2 regions of the Sphingobacterium daejeonense genome follow, and region 2 is predicted to be linked to the other one. Evidence: riboswitches for the same ligand, from Rfam matches in the RefSeq annotation. Region 2 holds a riboswitch; the other holds the start of a gene.
The links. A riboswitch is a leader RNA that binds a small molecule or an ion and turns the genes downstream of it on or off. The one in region 2 is predicted to bind thiamine pyrophosphate.
Positions count from the first base shown of each region.

Region 1 (8,691 bases), 1.3 Mb from region 2:
TTCACCAAATACTCCAGGACTTCGTGAATTACAGGAAAAAGGACCGTTAATGCAGATTCTAAACACACTGCAGCAATTAAATCTTGAAAAAAGTAATCCAAAGCCCATATTGTTAAAAATTGCTCCTGATTTGACCTTCACACAGTTGGACGATATAGTAGAAATAGTTTTGGAAACAAAAATCGCAGGAGTGATTGCTACCAATACAACAATTGCTAGAGAAGGTCTGCAAAGCCATAGAAGTTTGGTTCAGGAACCAGGTGGGGTAAGTGGAAAGCCATTAACAAGAAGATCAACAGAGGTGATTAAATACCTTTCAGATAAATCAGAAAAAGCATTTCCAATCATAGGGGTAGGAGGAATACACTCTGCAGAGGATGCAATTGAAAAATTAAACGCAGGTGCAAGCCTTGTACAGGTATATACAGGATTTATATACCAAGGGCCTGGCCTCGTTGCCGATATTTGTAAAGGAATTCTGAAAGAGAAAAATAAATAAAAAAAGGAGGTTAAATTTTAACCTCCTTTTCACTAAATTATTGAGCTACTTTCTTAAGTATGTATTGATCTTTCAATGGGCCATCAATAGGATTTCCTTCTTGATCTAAAGAAAACAATTGATTTTCTCCCAACTTTCAGCTTCATGTTCACATCTTTTCCAACTAAATGTACTACACTGCCGTTGTTGTGCCACATGAATTTACCTGTATCTTCAACTTTGGTATCACTTTCTTGATAAACTCCTTTATAACTAAAGGTCCCGTCTGAATTTAAAGTCACAGTAGTTTCAATTCCCGGACAATCTGCACATGGAATTACGCCAGTGTAAGACCCAGCCCAGTCCAATGAGTTCTGAGAAGTATGCGTGGTATCTAAAACATTCGTATCGGTTGTTTCCATACTGCTAGAATCAGATTCTAATTGTTTTTTGGCATTTGATGTGCAGGAGCTAACCGTTATAATAGATGCTATGCCCGCTATTAACCATAGTTGTTTCATAAAGACTAATTTTATTTATCAAATTTATCCAAAAAATTAAGCCAATTGAAAAGATATAACTAAAAATTTTTACAATAATTTTTCCTATTAAAAAAAAATAAAGCCCCCAAATATTTATTTGAAAGGCTTAAATTAATTTTAAACCAATATTAGTATTGATCTATGAAAAATTTTAATAACTCAGTTGTTGTAACAATTTCCTTTATGTTCTCACCACTTCGTGTTTTTATAAGCAGCATCCCAGAACATAAACTCTAATTTACTAGCGGTTTTAAAGGCCGCTAGCATTAATTTTCTTTTTTCTTCCGTTGAATTTTCAGCCATATAATCCGTATATGCAATAGCGAGTTTTACACCCTCCGCAAATTCATCCCCGCTATAAGTATCTATCCAATTTTTATAAGGATTGTTAGATGAATTTTGAGTTTCCAAGATGTGGTCGCCTACTTCTTTATAAATCCAAAAACAAGGTAAAATTGCGGCTGTTGCCACTTCAATCGGGTCAAAAGCCACAGTGCTTTTGAGAAAATGAATATAATGATGGCAAATAGGTTCTATTGTTATTTCTTGATGTGCCTGAAGACCAAATTGTTCAAAATAAGCTTCATGCAATGCACTCTCAACAACTAAAGCATTTTTCCCAAAATCGAAAAAATCCAATGCCATTTTATTATCCATTGCTTTGGAACCTAAAGCAGCCAATGCTCTGCCATAATGTTCAAGATATTTAGCATCTTGAAGCATATAAAACTGAAATTTCTCCAATGGAAGTGTGCCATCTTTTAATTCTTGGATAAACGGCATTTCCAATATTTCTTGAAATAAGTGTTGGATGCTCTGCCAAGCATGATCAGTCCAATTCATATTTAATGAGTTTTATGGGGTTAAAAAAAATGATTTAAAGGTCCGTTGCCTTTGCCTAAAACGAGATCTTTACTGCCAAGTATAGCACTATTAACATACGATAATCCTTTTTCTGTTGCTTGAGTTAGGTTAAACCCTCTAGCTAAAAAAGAGGCAATTGCAGATGAAAGCGTACATCCTGAACCATGAGTGTTTTTGGTGTCAACTCGTTTAGATTCAAAATATTGCGCTGGTTTACCCTGTTGAATAAGGATACTCGTTAAAATATCACTGTCTAAATGGCCTCCTTTTAATAAAGCTGACTCACAACCCAGTCCAAGGATCTGCTCCGAAACTTCTTCCATAGCCTTGACGTCAGAAATCTCCTTTCCTACAAGCACGGAAACTTCATCCAAATTTGGAGTAATAATAGATGCAATTGGAAACAATAACTCTTTAATCGCCTGAATCGTTTCGTCCTTTATCAATCGATGACCACTTGTTGAAACCATCACTGGATCGAATACTATACTTCCTCTATAATCTTTAAGGTGGTTTGCAATAATCTCAACCAGTTCACTGCTATGGACCATTCCAATTTTAATGCTGTCAGGATAGATATCGTCAAAGAGGCAATCTAATTGTTCTTTGACTGCTTCTGTAGGTATTTCGAAAATGTTTCTTACTCCTTGAGTGTTTTGGACTGGCAAAGCAGTTAGTACATTCATAGCATAACACCCCAATGATGAAATTGTCTTTGTATCAGCTTGAATTCCTGCACCACCACTGCCATCAAACCCTGCAATACTTAATACTGTAGGTGTTTGATATTTTTTATCTTCTCTCATTTAATTTTTTCCTTTAATTCTTCTGCTGCTTTTCTAGGATCTGTGCTTGCACAGATGGCTGAAACAACAGCGATACTATTTGCCCCTGATTCAAATGCTTTTCCAGCATTTGAAATATTCATCCCTCCAATAGCGATCATTGGCTTAGAAACTGTTTTGGACAATTCTTCCAATCCATCCATGCCCCAAGTTGTCACTGTATTCGTCTTGGTAGGAGTTTTGAAAATTGGGCTTACCCCCAAATGATGCACGGCATGCATCTCCTCATCCTTTTAATTGTTCTGCAAATTCCAGGGACCAACCAATTTTAAGACGATCGCCATAGGTGGAGATAATATCAAGTGGTTGCGTATCTGATAAACCAACATGTATACCCAAGAACCAATTTCAGCAGCTATATCTGCTGCATCGTTGATAATCAAAGGCACAGCATACCTGTCTGTTATATTTTTTAGATCTATTGCTTTCTGCAAGTACTCTTTCCTTGAAATATCCTTTTCCCTAAGTTGGATAATATCAACTCCTCCTTGGATTGCCGCTTCAGCTACTTGTAGCCAAGGCAAATGTTTACAGTCAGACTCAGATATGACTAAATATAGTGGATAGGGAAAATCAGGATGGATTGGCATTTCTCTTGAGCTTAAGATTTTCAGAGATTTGTTCTTTACTGAGATTATACAGCGTATCGTATAAGTTCAATTGCAAGCTTCCGGGCCCTTTTGAAATGGAGGCTGCTAACTCACCGGCAAGGCTAGTTATTGCAACTCCAGCAATCGCTTCCTGAAATGGATTGTTGCCAAGTCCCAAGAATGCTGCAATGATAGCTGTCGATGTACATCCAAGTCCAGTCACTTTGGTCATCATCGCAGATCCATTGGCAATTTCGGCAACTTCACCTCCAGAAATTACATAATCTATTTCCCCAGAAATGCATATGATAGATCCATATTCTTTATTCAAAAACTTACCCGCTTCCAGTGCAGTTGAACTTTCTTCCGTACTATCAACTCCTTTTCCAGTAGACCCAAAATTTTGGAGCGCCATGATTTCAGAAGCATTGCCTCTTATTACTGTTGGCTTGAGGGCCAATAATTTTTTCAAGGTTTCATTTCTAAGAGAAGATATTCCAGCACCAACAGGATCCAATATCCATGGTTTCCCAATTTTATTGGCAAAAGTAGCAGCTAAAATCATGCTTTCTGCCCAAGGTTTACTCAAAGTTCCTATATTGATTACAAGGGAGTTGCAAAAGGTTAATACCTCTTCGATTTCTTCTTCAGCATGTACCATAATAGGCGATGCACCTAAAGCCAATAAAGCATTGGCGGTGTTGTTCATCACTACAAAGTTGGTGATGTTTTGTACGAGTGGTGTTGTGGATCGTACCTGAGTGAGCAAAGTATAAATGTCGTTTTCCATTAATATTATTTTAAATTACATTAATGGCTAAAAAGGGTAGGAAGGGGGCATAAAAAAATGCCAAGCGATCATTGCTTTTCCCTACGCCGGTTTTAACCGTATCAGGTTCAAAGGGACTCTCTCAATTCTTTTCAGAATACCCCTAAAGCCAAATCAAAGGTAGCCTAAACAATCTGCAAAGTCAAATTATAAAGGCTATCTCGAATTCTTATGAGTTTAATAATACTTTAATAAGAAGGATGGTGTCGCGGTCTTTTTGCTTTTCACTCTCACTGAGAATTTCCCATGGAATCAAGGAGGGATGCAATTTGAGGTCATCGTTCCTTTCTTCCCCAAAATCCCAACCGTTGATATAGCGATGTGCCATCCAACGGTTATGTTCGATTATGGCTAATTTTTCAACCTCATCATCTGTGAACATTATGTTTTGAAGTTCATGAACTGGCCAGTTTCTGCCAGTCATTAAAAACTTATAAGGTATATGATCTGCTTGTGCCCGATTGGCGTCTTTAGCATCTTCTGTCAAGGTATGCCAATCAGAAGTATATTTCGAAGATTCGGAACTTGCCCCAGAAAGTAATTTTCTGTAATCATCATGAATAGACTGGGCTAAACGATCTTGTTTTTCGCCAGTAATAAATTCTAAGTCACAAATATCTTCCATCTGACCAAAAAAACTTGATTCTGTCAATTTCATCAGAAGAACGGATTAACTTCCGAAGGCCCTTACCTTCTGCATTCAAAACATAAATAGGAAAGGAGACTTGTTGAGTTTTGTTCAATATCTCTAAAGCGGCATTCAGGTTTTGTTGATCTTGATCGAAACTGGTTATAAACAAAACATCCGCATCATTGTCCACCAATTTCTCCTGTTCTATCACATCATTGTATGATCCATCAAAATTTTTAAAGACAATTGGGAATATTTTCTGAGCTTTAGGAAATTGCTCTTGAAAATATTTTCTGTCTTTATCGGCTTTTTCAGAATAGATAGAAACTTGAAGGTCATTTGCAGTTGAAATATGGAATATTCTCATCACTTGAATCAGCATCGCTTTCGCAAAATCTCCATATCCCAAGAATACTATTTTTTTAATATCAGACAATTGGTTTCCACTTGATTGCAAATCAATTGGGATTTGAGCAAAGAACTGTCGTGCTAACATCTTTTGGATGTTGAAGAAATGTAGGTCGATATTGTTTTTCTGAAAATGAATGCCTGTATTCTTAACAAGGTCAATTAAACGAGGATTACTGATATGCAAATAAGCTTTTAGGTGATTTGTGCATTTAGATTCATCATAGATATCCTGTACAGACTCTATGATTTCGATAACAGTTTGTTCATTTTCCAAAAACGCAATTAGAGTTGATGCTCTCTTGATTCCAGCTTCGATGAGGGTATTTTCCTCCTCAGCATTTCCAATGATTACAATATGTCCTAGTTTTTTGACTGAATTTATATCGGCATGTTCAGTTTCTTTTTCAATTGCTACAGCTTTCTTATGGTGCTCCTCCTTCAGGTTTTTGAACAGCTGTCTACCTTTTTTGAAATCCCAACAGAGATGACATGATCTTTTTTAAATGATGCTTTTAACAAATTCAGTTGTTCAGAAAATACCTTTTGGATAATTTTGAAAGCACCAAAAATCAGGATACCAATAGTACATATCTTAGCAACAATTAGTTCCCAAGGAACATTATTGTCTTCCAAACCTGATGCGGTTGGGTCACTCCCAAAAACAATCTTTATGATTCTGTAAATCCTATCGGGTAAGTACCTCAAAGTGTTACTTTCCGGAAAAAACTTGGATAACCCAACCCACGAAATAATAATCAAAAAAAACTATGAATAATATCCCTAAAAGGCCTTTCTGTCGTCTTGTTAATTTCATCTTCATTATTTACTAAGATTCTGTTTAGCTTGCTTGAGAAGGTTTTCAACTTCAGTTTTTAATTCTTTGTTTTTGATTTTTAATAGCTGTTTGTCTGTAACTTCAACTAACCTTTGTCCTATTAATTTTGTATCTGGATTGCTGCTGAAATAATTCGCAACCATCGCTCGTGCCAATGGATGATAATCTTATGTTACTGCCAATAACTGCAAATTAGCGTCATTCTTGATCGGATAATTCTTCTTCAGTACATCTGTGATCTTTTCATTCGAGCTCGGCGAAACAGTACGTAAAAATGGATCTGCAAAATACCAAGTGTTATAGTCTCCGGTGCTGTCGGTATAATTTAAGATAGCTCCAGTCTCATTATCATATTTCTTGCCATATAATTTTTCCAAATCCCTTGCCAATTGATCTTTTGACATACTTACTTGCCCTGGCGTTTCCCATACATGGATTGCCATTCCATTTACCAAAGATTCCACAGTCATAATCTGTTTATCGCCTGGCATGATATAGATTCCATCAAATTTCTGATTGATAAACGGCATTGTCAATATATTCCCTGATTTTGCATCAACGACTTTTGCAGCAAAAGCAAATCTCTCACCATCATCCTGAACAAAAATCTTAGAATCATCATCCGAAAAGTGGAAATATTGCGTAAACCTACTGATCCGAATATTTTGGCCGAAGGATTTTTTGGTTTCCAAATTCCAAAGTCGCATGTGCGTTGCATCTTCAGATAAGGCCATTACATTCCCTTCGTTATTGAAAACTATAAATGGCGCAGCAATGGTCTTAACCTGAAATATTGGTTTATAATCTGTTGTTTTCAAAACTTTCGCATCTCCACTTTTGCTGATGATAACCAAGTATTCGCTGGTTGGGCTAAAAGCGCCACTGTTAATGGTTTCTTTTCCTTCAGCTAACACTTTCTTGGATGCAATATCCATGATGGACCAGCCATCAGGTTTCACCATCACCACGGTTTTGAAATCTGGACTTACGGTAAAGCCAGGAATATCTTGATCCATCGCAAAATTAAGGGTCTGTTTACCGGTAGCAATATCCCAAGCAGCAAAACTTTTATTGCTTGTCCTGGCCATTACTTCGGTTTCATCCTTATTGAAGATGTAAGTTTTTACTTGGGAATCGAAAGGCTTCCCAACAGGTTTTCCATTGCTGGCATCAAAGAAATAGGTTTTGCCACTTATTCCCTTGACCAATATCTTTTTACTTTTTTGAAGAACTAAAAAAAGTGCAATTTCTTCTGGAATCTTGATGAACTCATTGTTTTTTTGACCAGTCTTTAAATTCAACTTTGCCAAAGCAGGTTTGCCCTTATATCTTAAAAATGCTTCATCATTTGTGATTCCTGGATGGGCATGTGACAATCCTCCTTCTTCATAATATTGAGCTACCCTTAATGGGGTGGTGTTTTTATTTTCTATAAATGTTTGAGAATTATTACTTACCAAATATTGGGACCAATCAGGTGATGTTGCATCTTCGTCACTAGGATCCTTTTCCATCATTTTCATCAAGTCTGTCAAGAAGAAGATATTCCGCGGTAATTCTGTATTCTTTAATGTAGATCCATTATTGGTATTCACCTGTACAATCTGAGCTTCATCACCAATATATAAATTACCATTGTCAGTGAATCCCAAAAACTTGATGTAAAAAGGACCAGGTAAAAACCAATTGATACCATTGCTTTTATTAAAATAATATAAACCTTCAGAATTACGAAAAGCAATTTGATTGCCATCCTTGCTAAAGGCAGGAGGGTTTGAACCCAATTTGGTCGACTTTTTGAAAATTTCCTTTGGTATATCGGTAGCCAAATCATAGATAGTCAATTCATTACCTTCCTTCAAGCCACGACTGATATACAAAGTTTTTGATGTCTTGTCAAAATAAGCTGATGTAGGAACCAGTTGATCATTTTTGATTAATATTTGCTCTTGTTTAGTGTCTGTATTGAAAAATATAACATCTTTTGATTGTTTGTTGATGACTATGAATTTTGAATCTGGAGAAATAGCGGTAAGTGAAATAAAACTACTGTCGAGATTCGGACGGAGGATATCTTTTTTATCATTAGCCATATTATATCTGACGATCTCAAGATCTGAATTGACTACGTAAGCATTGTCTTTCTCGTCAAATTGGGGGAATCGAGGCTGGTTAGAAGAAATATCATCTCTTTGTATCAACTGTTTTCTGGTTGTTGCATCCCATACTTGCAATACATTGCTGTTGTCTCCAGCACTTGCAAATCCAACAATCCATTTTACCATTGGGCGAGAATCTAATGCCTCCAAAATTTACATTGGGCATTCTGATCAAATCTTCCTGTACCGCCAACATAGAATGTGCAAATAATGCTGCACTCTCATCACCTCGGCGTGTAGCTTCGGCAATATAAGCTGCACCGTCACCATACTCACTTTCCGTAAGCTTGTTTATTCCTGATGCATATAATGATTTCGCAAGATTTTTCAAGGCTGAATTTTCTCTGATTACATGCAAAGATGCCCGCCAATATTGCAATAACTCCTAATGCCCCAATTGCAGTTGCAATCCTTTTGATATTCCTGTTTTTCTGCTTTATTTTTTCTAATTGGTAGGCTTGGTCCCTTTTGGTTAATTCAGCCAATGGCACACCTAATATTCCAGAA
Region 1 covers NZ_LR590470.1:3,135,778-3,144,468, reverse strand. The annotation lists gene FGL31_RS15235 (quinone-dependent dihydroorotate dehydrogenase) at 1-499, shown strand, start outside; gene FGL31_RS15230 (copper resistance protein NlpE) at 583-999, opposite strand; gene tenA (thiaminase II) at 1,210-1,863, opposite strand; gene thiD (bifunctional hydroxymethylpyrimidine kinase/phosphomethylpyrimidine kinase) at 1,884-2,690, opposite strand; partial or broken gene FGL31_RS15215 (thiamine phosphate synthase) at 2,687-3,319, opposite strand; gene thiM (hydroxyethylthiazole kinase) at 3,303-4,109, opposite strand; TPP riboswitch at 4,171-4,263, opposite strand; gene FGL31_RS15205 (RyR domain-containing protein) at 4,318-4,773, opposite strand; gene FGL31_RS15200 (NAD-binding protein) at 4,757-5,599, opposite strand; gene FGL31_RS15195 (hypothetical protein) at 5,629-5,895, opposite strand; gene FGL31_RS22750 (hypothetical protein) at 6,010-6,180, opposite strand; gene FGL31_RS15190 (WD40 repeat domain-containing protein) at 6,193-8,310, opposite strand; gene FGL31_RS15185 (toll/interleukin-1 receptor domain-containing protein) at 8,457-8,691, opposite strand, start outside.
Region 1: linked by a shared signal. The riboswitch ahead of thiM (hydroxyethylthiazole kinase) and the one ahead of thiS (sulfur carrier protein ThiS) in region 2 are both predicted to bind thiamine pyrophosphate.

Region 2 (8,691 bases):
GAATGTTCCGGATTTGGGTCAGATTGTTCCTGCGGCCTTAATGATGCAAGAAACCTCAAACAATGAACCTGTAGAATGTAGCTACATGAACAATTGGGGCACCAATTTTTTAGGAGTATGTCCTGAAGAAATTGTTGAACTTGGACCTTTGTATTATGAGAAATTCTTTATAAAAGAAGAAATACATTCTTTCTTTGGAGGGTTACAACAGTATATTTAAAAATGCTGAATTTGATAAAACCTATAATTTTTTCCAAAGAGTAAAACATTATTCCTCTCAATCAATGATATGGTGTTTTACCACATGCAAAATCCTGGAAATTGAATCAACCAATAATTTAGTTGTATTGTCGACTCCAATTGATGGAATGGATTATTTAATCAAAAGAGTCAACAAAACATTAGACCCTCGATGAATATCTAAGGGCAAATTATAAGAAATTTGCACAATTGACAAATCGAGAAAAAGAGATTATCCGATTGCTTTCTAATGGCCTGTCAACCCCTGAAATATCAGATCAACTTTTTATTTCCTCTCATACGGTAGCAACTCATCGGAAAAATATCTGTAAAAAGATTGAAAGTAGATCATTTGCAGAATTATTGAAATTCGCAGTCACATTTGATTTGACATAAATAAAAAACCTGAGCCGGGGAAGCTCAGGTTTTTTTTAACTAACCAATTATTAACCTAAATTATGAAATTATTTACTCATTACTCTTTTACTCTGTTTGTACAATAATAAACGCAAAGCCTATGCCTAAAGTATTTTATACATGTATAGTTAACATTTTTTAACAAGGATATAAAACTATTATACAAAACAAATGGCCTCTGGGAATCCCAAAGGCCTTACTCATTAATTTGGTTAATATAGTTTGGTAAAATTTCTAAATCAATCCTCTATCCTTGCAATATACTACCAACTGCTCATTTTTTGTGAATCCCAAAACTTCCTTCATCAGATTCAACCTCTTTCGATACTACTCAATCCCGAAGGTTTGATGTTTTTATCTTGGAGGATCTGTGGAATATTTTTTTGAAGAATTCCATTGGACAATGAGGAAATGATCTGTATATCCATGGCCGTAAATTCATGTGAATTTTTTGAACGCAATGCCAACCTTATATCAGGTGATTGGTAGATTTTATTGCTATCGACTGCTTTAAGGGCATCCTTAAAATGTTGGCCATCATGCCTAGCTTTTCTTACATAACCATCAATCTGATAATTTCTGAACAAGTCCTCAATTAAACTGATTCTTTCTATGGAAGAAAATACAATAACTTTGAGCTCTGGCTGTAATTCTTTTGCTGCTTTGATTAAATCTTTTCCATGTGTAATTTTTTGAGGTACAATATCATCCTCAAAAACAAGATCTGTAATCAATAAATCATAAGGTTCGCCTTCGCGGATCGCATTTCTGATCCAGGTTAGTGCATCATCGCAATAGTAAACATACTTTGTTTCAGCAACACCATATTCTTGAACAGTACGGTGAACAGATAAGTTTGCAACTTCATGATCTTCCGCAATCAGTACTTTTTTAAACATAAATGCCTATTTATTAATAGGGATTTCAATATTAATCCCTAATCCATTTTCAAATTGTTTCTCAAAAGTAATTTTACCTTTTAAATTATTTATACGGTTTTCCGTATTACTCAAACCATTTCCGAATTTTTTATCCTCAGGCATTCCTATCCCATTATCTTTGTAAAAAATCAATAGATTGGAACCATCATAATCAAATCGAATGATCACCTCATCCGCCCTACTATGCTTTTGCATGTTTACCATTAATTCCTGTAAAATTTCTTCAATGTTGATTTTTAGATTTGAACTGCACAAATCCCAAACGGCTTGATCATTACCAGCAATTAACACTGTTCTATATTCATTTGAAAATGACTTTAGGAGATCTGAAACAACCAGATGGAAAGCTATTTCTTGTTCTGCCTCATCCTCAACCTCATAAGATATATCTCTCGATTTATCATACATGATTTCCAGGCGATCCAATAACTCTTCCCTATCAATTTTATCTTTGTTTTCTAGTTCAGCCATAACCCTATATATTCCATTCGCAACCACGTCGTGTACTTTCCTCGAAGTTTTCAGCTGACTTTCTTTAATCCGGTTTTCGGCTGCAAGCTCTAAGGTAACTTTTCTTCGTTTGTATAATGTCCAGATATAATAACTTGTCAAACCAATAATGATTAAAACCATACAAAAAATTGCTGATTGCAAATTTATCCTATATTGTTTTTTATCGATTTCATGCTGGAGTTTAAGGTTATGAGCTTTACTCTTTTCAACTTCATATCGTACCAGAGCAAATTGATTTTTCGCAGTAAGACGAGCCAACTCTACGCTATCTACTATTTCCTGGTATTTTTCAAAATTTGATTTATCAAATTCATCCATTGTCAATAATAAATATCTTTTCATGGAAGCTAATCTAGCATCTGAATTTTTAATTTTATTGGCAATTTCTATTTGTTTTTGAGTATAATAAAGTGCAGAATCCTGGTTTCTATCAAGATAATAATTTGCTAAGTTGGAATAACTAGAATTCAGACCCCATAAATCATTCCGATTAGCTCTTATTTGTAATGCCGTCAGCATTTCTGGGATTGGATTATTGGATGAATCTAATAAAAATTTAGCTCTTGAATAATTCGTAATAAATCGTGCATAATCTGTAGAATTAGAATCTGTTTTAGGAATGATTTCTTGAAAAATATCAATAGCTTTTTTGTAATCCTTTATATGCATATAATTCGTTGCCATATTGTTTCTAAAAACCTTACGACTTGTTGAATCTAAAGAATATTTAATGGCTAATTCAATATATTCGTTCGACTTTTCAGGCTCTTTTAAATATTCTGCAACATTACTCAAATTGCCATAAATACTACTAAGCACATTAAACTCACTACTGTCATTGGAATCTAAATAAGTCAGGGCTTGAATTGACGTTTCTTGAGAACCATAGTAATCACCCAATTCTGCTTGATTTATTGCCATGTTTACCAAACTGCTCGCAACCCCTAGGCTGTCTTTGTTTTCCAAATAAAGTAGCCTAGCTTTTTCAAAATATACAAAAGCACTATCAGATTCATTCTTATCCAAAAATTCATAAGCCTGCTCATAGAAATGATTTTTTTCATGAGCTTGGTCCGGATTCACTTTTTTATTGCAGGATACAAACAGTAATATCCCTGCAATCGCTAATAATGGTTTCAATGGTAAATTGTTAAAGCACTAAAATAATAATTTATGCATTATGTTTAATCCCCCCACACTAATAATTACAGATATGAAACAATTTTTCACTGAAAGAAAGCCAAGTTCATTAGAAATACTTTGAATAATAATTACAACAACCACATATAGTAAACTAAAAATCAAATATTTACAAAAATTAAACCAGTAACAAAAACTTTAATATAACTAAAGTTACAAAGGATGATTTTTGAAAAATTTAATTTGACAGTTTAACGAGAATGACACTAACATCCCGTTTCACAATAAAAATACCAGATAATTTATGCGTAATTAATATTCATCGATTTTAATCGAGAATGTTTTTCGCTTATAAACAGTAGATATAACACTACGAAAAAAGAATTTCCTTTGTGATTACGCATATGTTATACCATAAATTCACTTGCCTTTATTAACTTCAACAGCAAAACTCAACAAACAACAGCAAATACATACATTATGGGATTTTTAAATAGATTATTTGGAAAATCTTCATCGAAAAAAGAAACCGAAAAACCAGAAAAACAAACCACAGAAAATACTCCTACATTCGAGCCTATAAAAACAGAATTAGAATTATTAGAAAGATATGTTGCCATGGGATTTGAAAAACAGATAGATTTTTCGGAACTAATTGAAGGGAGAAGCTGGGATGCGGATTTAACTCGCGGCACCATTACTTTTGGAGAAGACATGGAGTTTCCAATTCAAATTATAGGAAGTTTTTCCTATTCTGTGAACACCTGGTTATGGGCGTGGGCAAATAGCCAGTCTAACCTACCTGAAAATTTAATGGTAGACGCAAAGAAATTAAAGGCATACGGCGTCCAACATAAAATTGACCAACTGAGAACACCAGAATATTCTATTAAACAAGATGACTTACATAGATTAGGATTAATAGCTGTCGGAATGTTTAATGCTGATGGATATTATTTCGCTGACTATGGAAGTGGAATAATGCTCATGACAGTAACGTCTGCGGTAATTAGAAAAAACAGGAAAATCGGACACTATAGGATATTTACAACATTCCCGCAAGTCATTTCAAACTTCAATCTAGACCACAAAAATGCTTTCATAGCCTATCTAAAAGCAAAAGGATATCAAATAGAAGAAAAAGAAAATCAAATAATAGGAACTAAAGGTTCCGATAGATGTGTAGCAATACTTGATCAATCGCATAGAATCACTAACCTGGAAGGATAATATTTTCAAAGACCTTAATGACCTCTGATTGCTTTTATTAATTCATCTTTCGTCATATTATGCCTATTTTTAATTCCAATTTCTTTTGGCCTCTGCCAAGAGGTCTACTTTGGTCCTTTCGTCTAATTTTTTAGATCTGTGATCGATGGTACCAGCAGCTTGGGCATTGGAAATTCGTGCAGCTTTTTCTTTGCTCATACCTTTATCTACCAATGCATCATAGGTATCAGGCTTTTTGATTTGTGGAGCTTTATCTCTAGGCATAACTTTAAATTTTAATATACCTATAGAACAACCAGAATTAATAATAGTTGAATCTTATTGAACTTCTTGATTTTTTGGAGTTTGGCCATCTCGCTTGGAGAAAACAGTTGTACCTATACTCGCCAAAACTACACAGGCTACAGATAACCATTGTGTAACGGTCAAAACCTCATGTAAAAATACAAGCCCCGAAAGTGCTGCAAAAGCTGGTTGCAAACTAGTCAGAATACTGAATGTTTTGGTAGGCAATTTACCTAATGCCATCATATCTAAGGAAAAGGGCAAAGCTGACGATAAAATGGCAACCAAAAGACCTTTTCCAAATAGACTCAGGTTTAAATGCAAAATTGCTCCGTCCCATAATGCAAAAGGCAAAATAAAAAGGGTTGCTATGATCATTCCTGCGGAAACAGCTTGTCTTCCTTCCATAATCCTTGAAACTTTGCTCCCCATCATAATATATACAGCCCAAAATGTACCTGCCAGCAAAGCAAATAACAAACCTAAAGGATCAACACCATTACTTTGCCATGGAACAATCAACAGAATCCCCGCGCAAGCTAAAGCAGCCCAAACAACATCCAGCAATTTCCTAGAAAGAGCAAATGCCAAAAACAATGGCCCTACAAACTCAATAGTAACACCCAAGCCCAAGGGAATTCTTTGGATAGCCATATAAAAAATCAAATTCATAACAGCAATCCCAAGCCCATAAGCAGAACAATACAACCATTGTTGCTTCGTAAAAGTATGGAGTTTCGGCCTAGTAATGAGATATAAAATTATTGCCGAAAGTCCAATCCGCAATGCTGTGGTGGCAATTGGACCTATAGCCGGAAATAATTGCTTCGCAAAGGAAGCCCCGCCCTGTACACAGATCATAGATAAAATGGCAGCAGTAACGGCAAATTTTGTGTTTCGGATCATGTATTTCACCTAGGTTATTGCCGTAAATATAAGGCAACTATATAATTTCTCCGCAGGATTTGTTAAATTAAGTTATCACACAATTATCTTTGAACGATAAATCTTAAATTAGACTAAGTTTTAGGAACCAAAAATCATATCATGAAATTCAAACTAATTATTTTCATCATATTTAATTTCCTATTCACATCAGGTCTATATGCTCAGATTCAGTACAGCTATCCGGGAACTATCTTCTCTAGTGATAGTACTCTTTTATTAAAAAACATCAAAGTAATAAATAATAGAACAAAACAAACCTTATATTCTGGTGCTGACGGATCATTTCACATTGACGCGAATCCATATGACAGTATCATGTTTGTCCATCCTCATTGGAACACACTCACTATAGAAGCTTACGATTTGCCAGAGTTAGTATACCTGCAGAAGAAACCTATTGTACTCGAGGAAATAGTCGTAATGGGAAATACAAAAGCTGCAAGATTTAAGGAATTGCATGCCATGAAACATGATTACAATGTTAAGGGCGGATTACATTATTCAGGCAAACCACCATGGTACCTCCTTTCTCCTATTGGAGGCTCACCCATAACTTTCTTTTATGAAAAATTCAGTGCTGCAGGGAAAAATGCTCGAAGATTTGAAAAGTTCATGAATCAAGAAATCGAAAATATGGAGGTCGACCAAATATTCAATAAGGTTTCCATTTATGAAATTATTCCAATGGAGAATGATGAACTCGAAAAATTTATGGTAGAATATAGACCAGACCTTGAAACTGCTCAATATTGGACGACTTATGACTTACATGTATATGTAAAAAATTCCTACAAAGAATTTAAAGAAAAGAATTCGCAAAACCATATAAACCTAAAGTAAACAGCACTATATACAGGCTTTTACGTGTAGTTTAAATAACAAATTATTTCTTTTAGTTAATTCATTTAGTTAACTTGCCCAAGCTTTAGGGGTGTCTGCACTTGTTGCAGGCTGAGATTTTACCCTTACAACCTGATCTAGATCATACTAGCGGAGGGAAAAGTAAAATGTCTTTCATGGGTCGCCTGTATCCAATGTAGCCATTCCTAAAGCATATTTATTGCTTATAAACTTTAAGGGAATGGTATTAATCATCAATCATCAATTAACAAACTTTGCTTTTCCAATTAACAATTTGGAAGAATTAATGCATTTGGAACTCAAAGGCAAGACAAATGGCGTAGCTATAGCTCTTAACAATCAAGTTATTCCAAGAAACTCCTGGTCTGTTACTCCATTGGCAGACAACGATTCAATTCTAATCATTACCGCAACCCAAGGTGGATAATCCTAAAACAAAAAATCATGAAAGAACAAGAAATAACAACGAACCCATTTTCAAATTCGAAAAAAGTATTTATCCCTGGAAAGATCCATCCCATACAGGTTGCGATGAGAGAAATATCGCTAACTCCAACAAAACTTTCCAATGGCTCCGTGGAAATTAATCCTCCAATAACTATTTATGACACCTCCGGTCCTTATACAGATGAAAACGTCACAATTGATATCCGAAAAGGAATAAATAGACTCCGAGAAGAGTGGATATTAAATCGTAATGATGTAGAAGTCCTGGACAATATAAGTTCTGAATATGGCATCCTAAGATTGAACGACTCCACATTGGATGAGCTGAGATTTTCATATAACCACAAACCGAAAAGGGCAATCGAGGGGGCAAATGTAACTCAGCTACATTATGCTAGAAAAGGAATCATTACACCAGAAATGGAATATGTTGCTATAAGAGAGAATCAAAAGATAGAACAACTGGAAGCTGCTACAAAAGGAATGGCAGAACAACATCCTGGTCAAAATTTCGGAGCAAAAACACCAACTTACATTACAGCTGAATTTGTAAGAGATGAGATTGCTGCAGGTAGAGCTATCATTCCAAACAATATTAATCACCCCGAAAGTGAACCAATGATCATCGGCAGGAATTTCTTAGTGAAAATCAATGCCAATATAGGTAATAGTGCAGTCAGTTCGAGCATCGAAGAAGAAGTTGAAAAGGCTGTATGGGCCTGTCGATGGGGCGCTGATACCATAATGGACCTTTCAACAGGAAAGAACATTCATGAAACTAGAGAATGGATAATTCGAAACTCTCCAGTTCCAATTGGAACAGTACCAATCTATCAAGCATTGGAAAAAGTAAAAGGAGTACCTGAGGACCTTACATGGGAAATTTTTAAAGATACATTGATCGAACAAGCTGAACAGGGAGTTTCCTATTTTACCATTCATGCTGGTGTATTATTGCGATATATTCATCTTACCGCCAAAAGGGTAACTGGAATTGTTTCTAGAGGAGGTTCCATTATGGCAAAATGGTGCCTATTTCACCACAAAGAGAATTTTTTATATACCCACTTTGAAGAGATATGTAAGATTATGAAGCAATATGATGTTGCTTTTTCTTTAGGAGATGGCCTGAGACCAGGATCTATTGCTGATGCCAATGATGCTGCACAATTTGCCGAATTGGAAACGTTGGGAGAACTAACGAAAATAGCTTGGAAACACGATGTTCAAGTAATGATTGAAGGTCCCGGTCATGTCCCAATGCATATGATAAAGGAAAACATGGAAAAACAGTTAAAAGAATGCGATGAAGCACCATTTTACACTTTAGGACCATTGACGACAGATATAGCTCCAGGATATGACCATATCACCTCTGCAATTGGAGCTGCAATGATTGGATGGTATGGCTGTGCCATGTTGTGTTATGTCACTCCAAAGGAACACTTAGGCCTGCCAAACAAAAAAGATGTAAAGGATGGAGTTATCACCTATAAACTTGCTGCACATGCAGCTGATTTAGCAAAAGGCCATCCAGGAGCACAATATAGAGACAATGCCCTCAGCAAAGCGAGATTTGAATTTAGATGGGAAGACCAGTTCAACTTATCCTTAGACCCTGATACTGCTAGAGAATTTCATGATGAAACACTGCCAGCAGATGCAGCAA
Region 2 covers NZ_LR590470.1:1,816,270-1,824,960, reverse strand. The annotation lists gene FGL31_RS08730 (hypothetical protein) at 1-220, shown strand, start outside; gene FGL31_RS29785 (response regulator transcription factor) at 451-636, shown strand; gene FGL31_RS08720 (response regulator) at 969-1,556, opposite strand; gene FGL31_RS08715 (sensor histidine kinase) at 1,563-3,251, opposite strand; gene FGL31_RS08710 (DUF6882 domain-containing protein) at 3,732-4,481, shown strand; gene FGL31_RS08705 (DUF7218 family protein) at 4,551-4,745, opposite strand; gene FGL31_RS08700 (EamA family transporter) at 4,800-5,672, opposite strand; gene FGL31_RS08695 (hypothetical protein) at 5,814-6,554, shown strand; TPP riboswitch at 6,632-6,730, shown strand; gene thiS (sulfur carrier protein ThiS) at 6,796-7,002, shown strand; gene thiC (phosphomethylpyrimidine synthase ThiC) at 7,020-8,691, shown strand, end outside.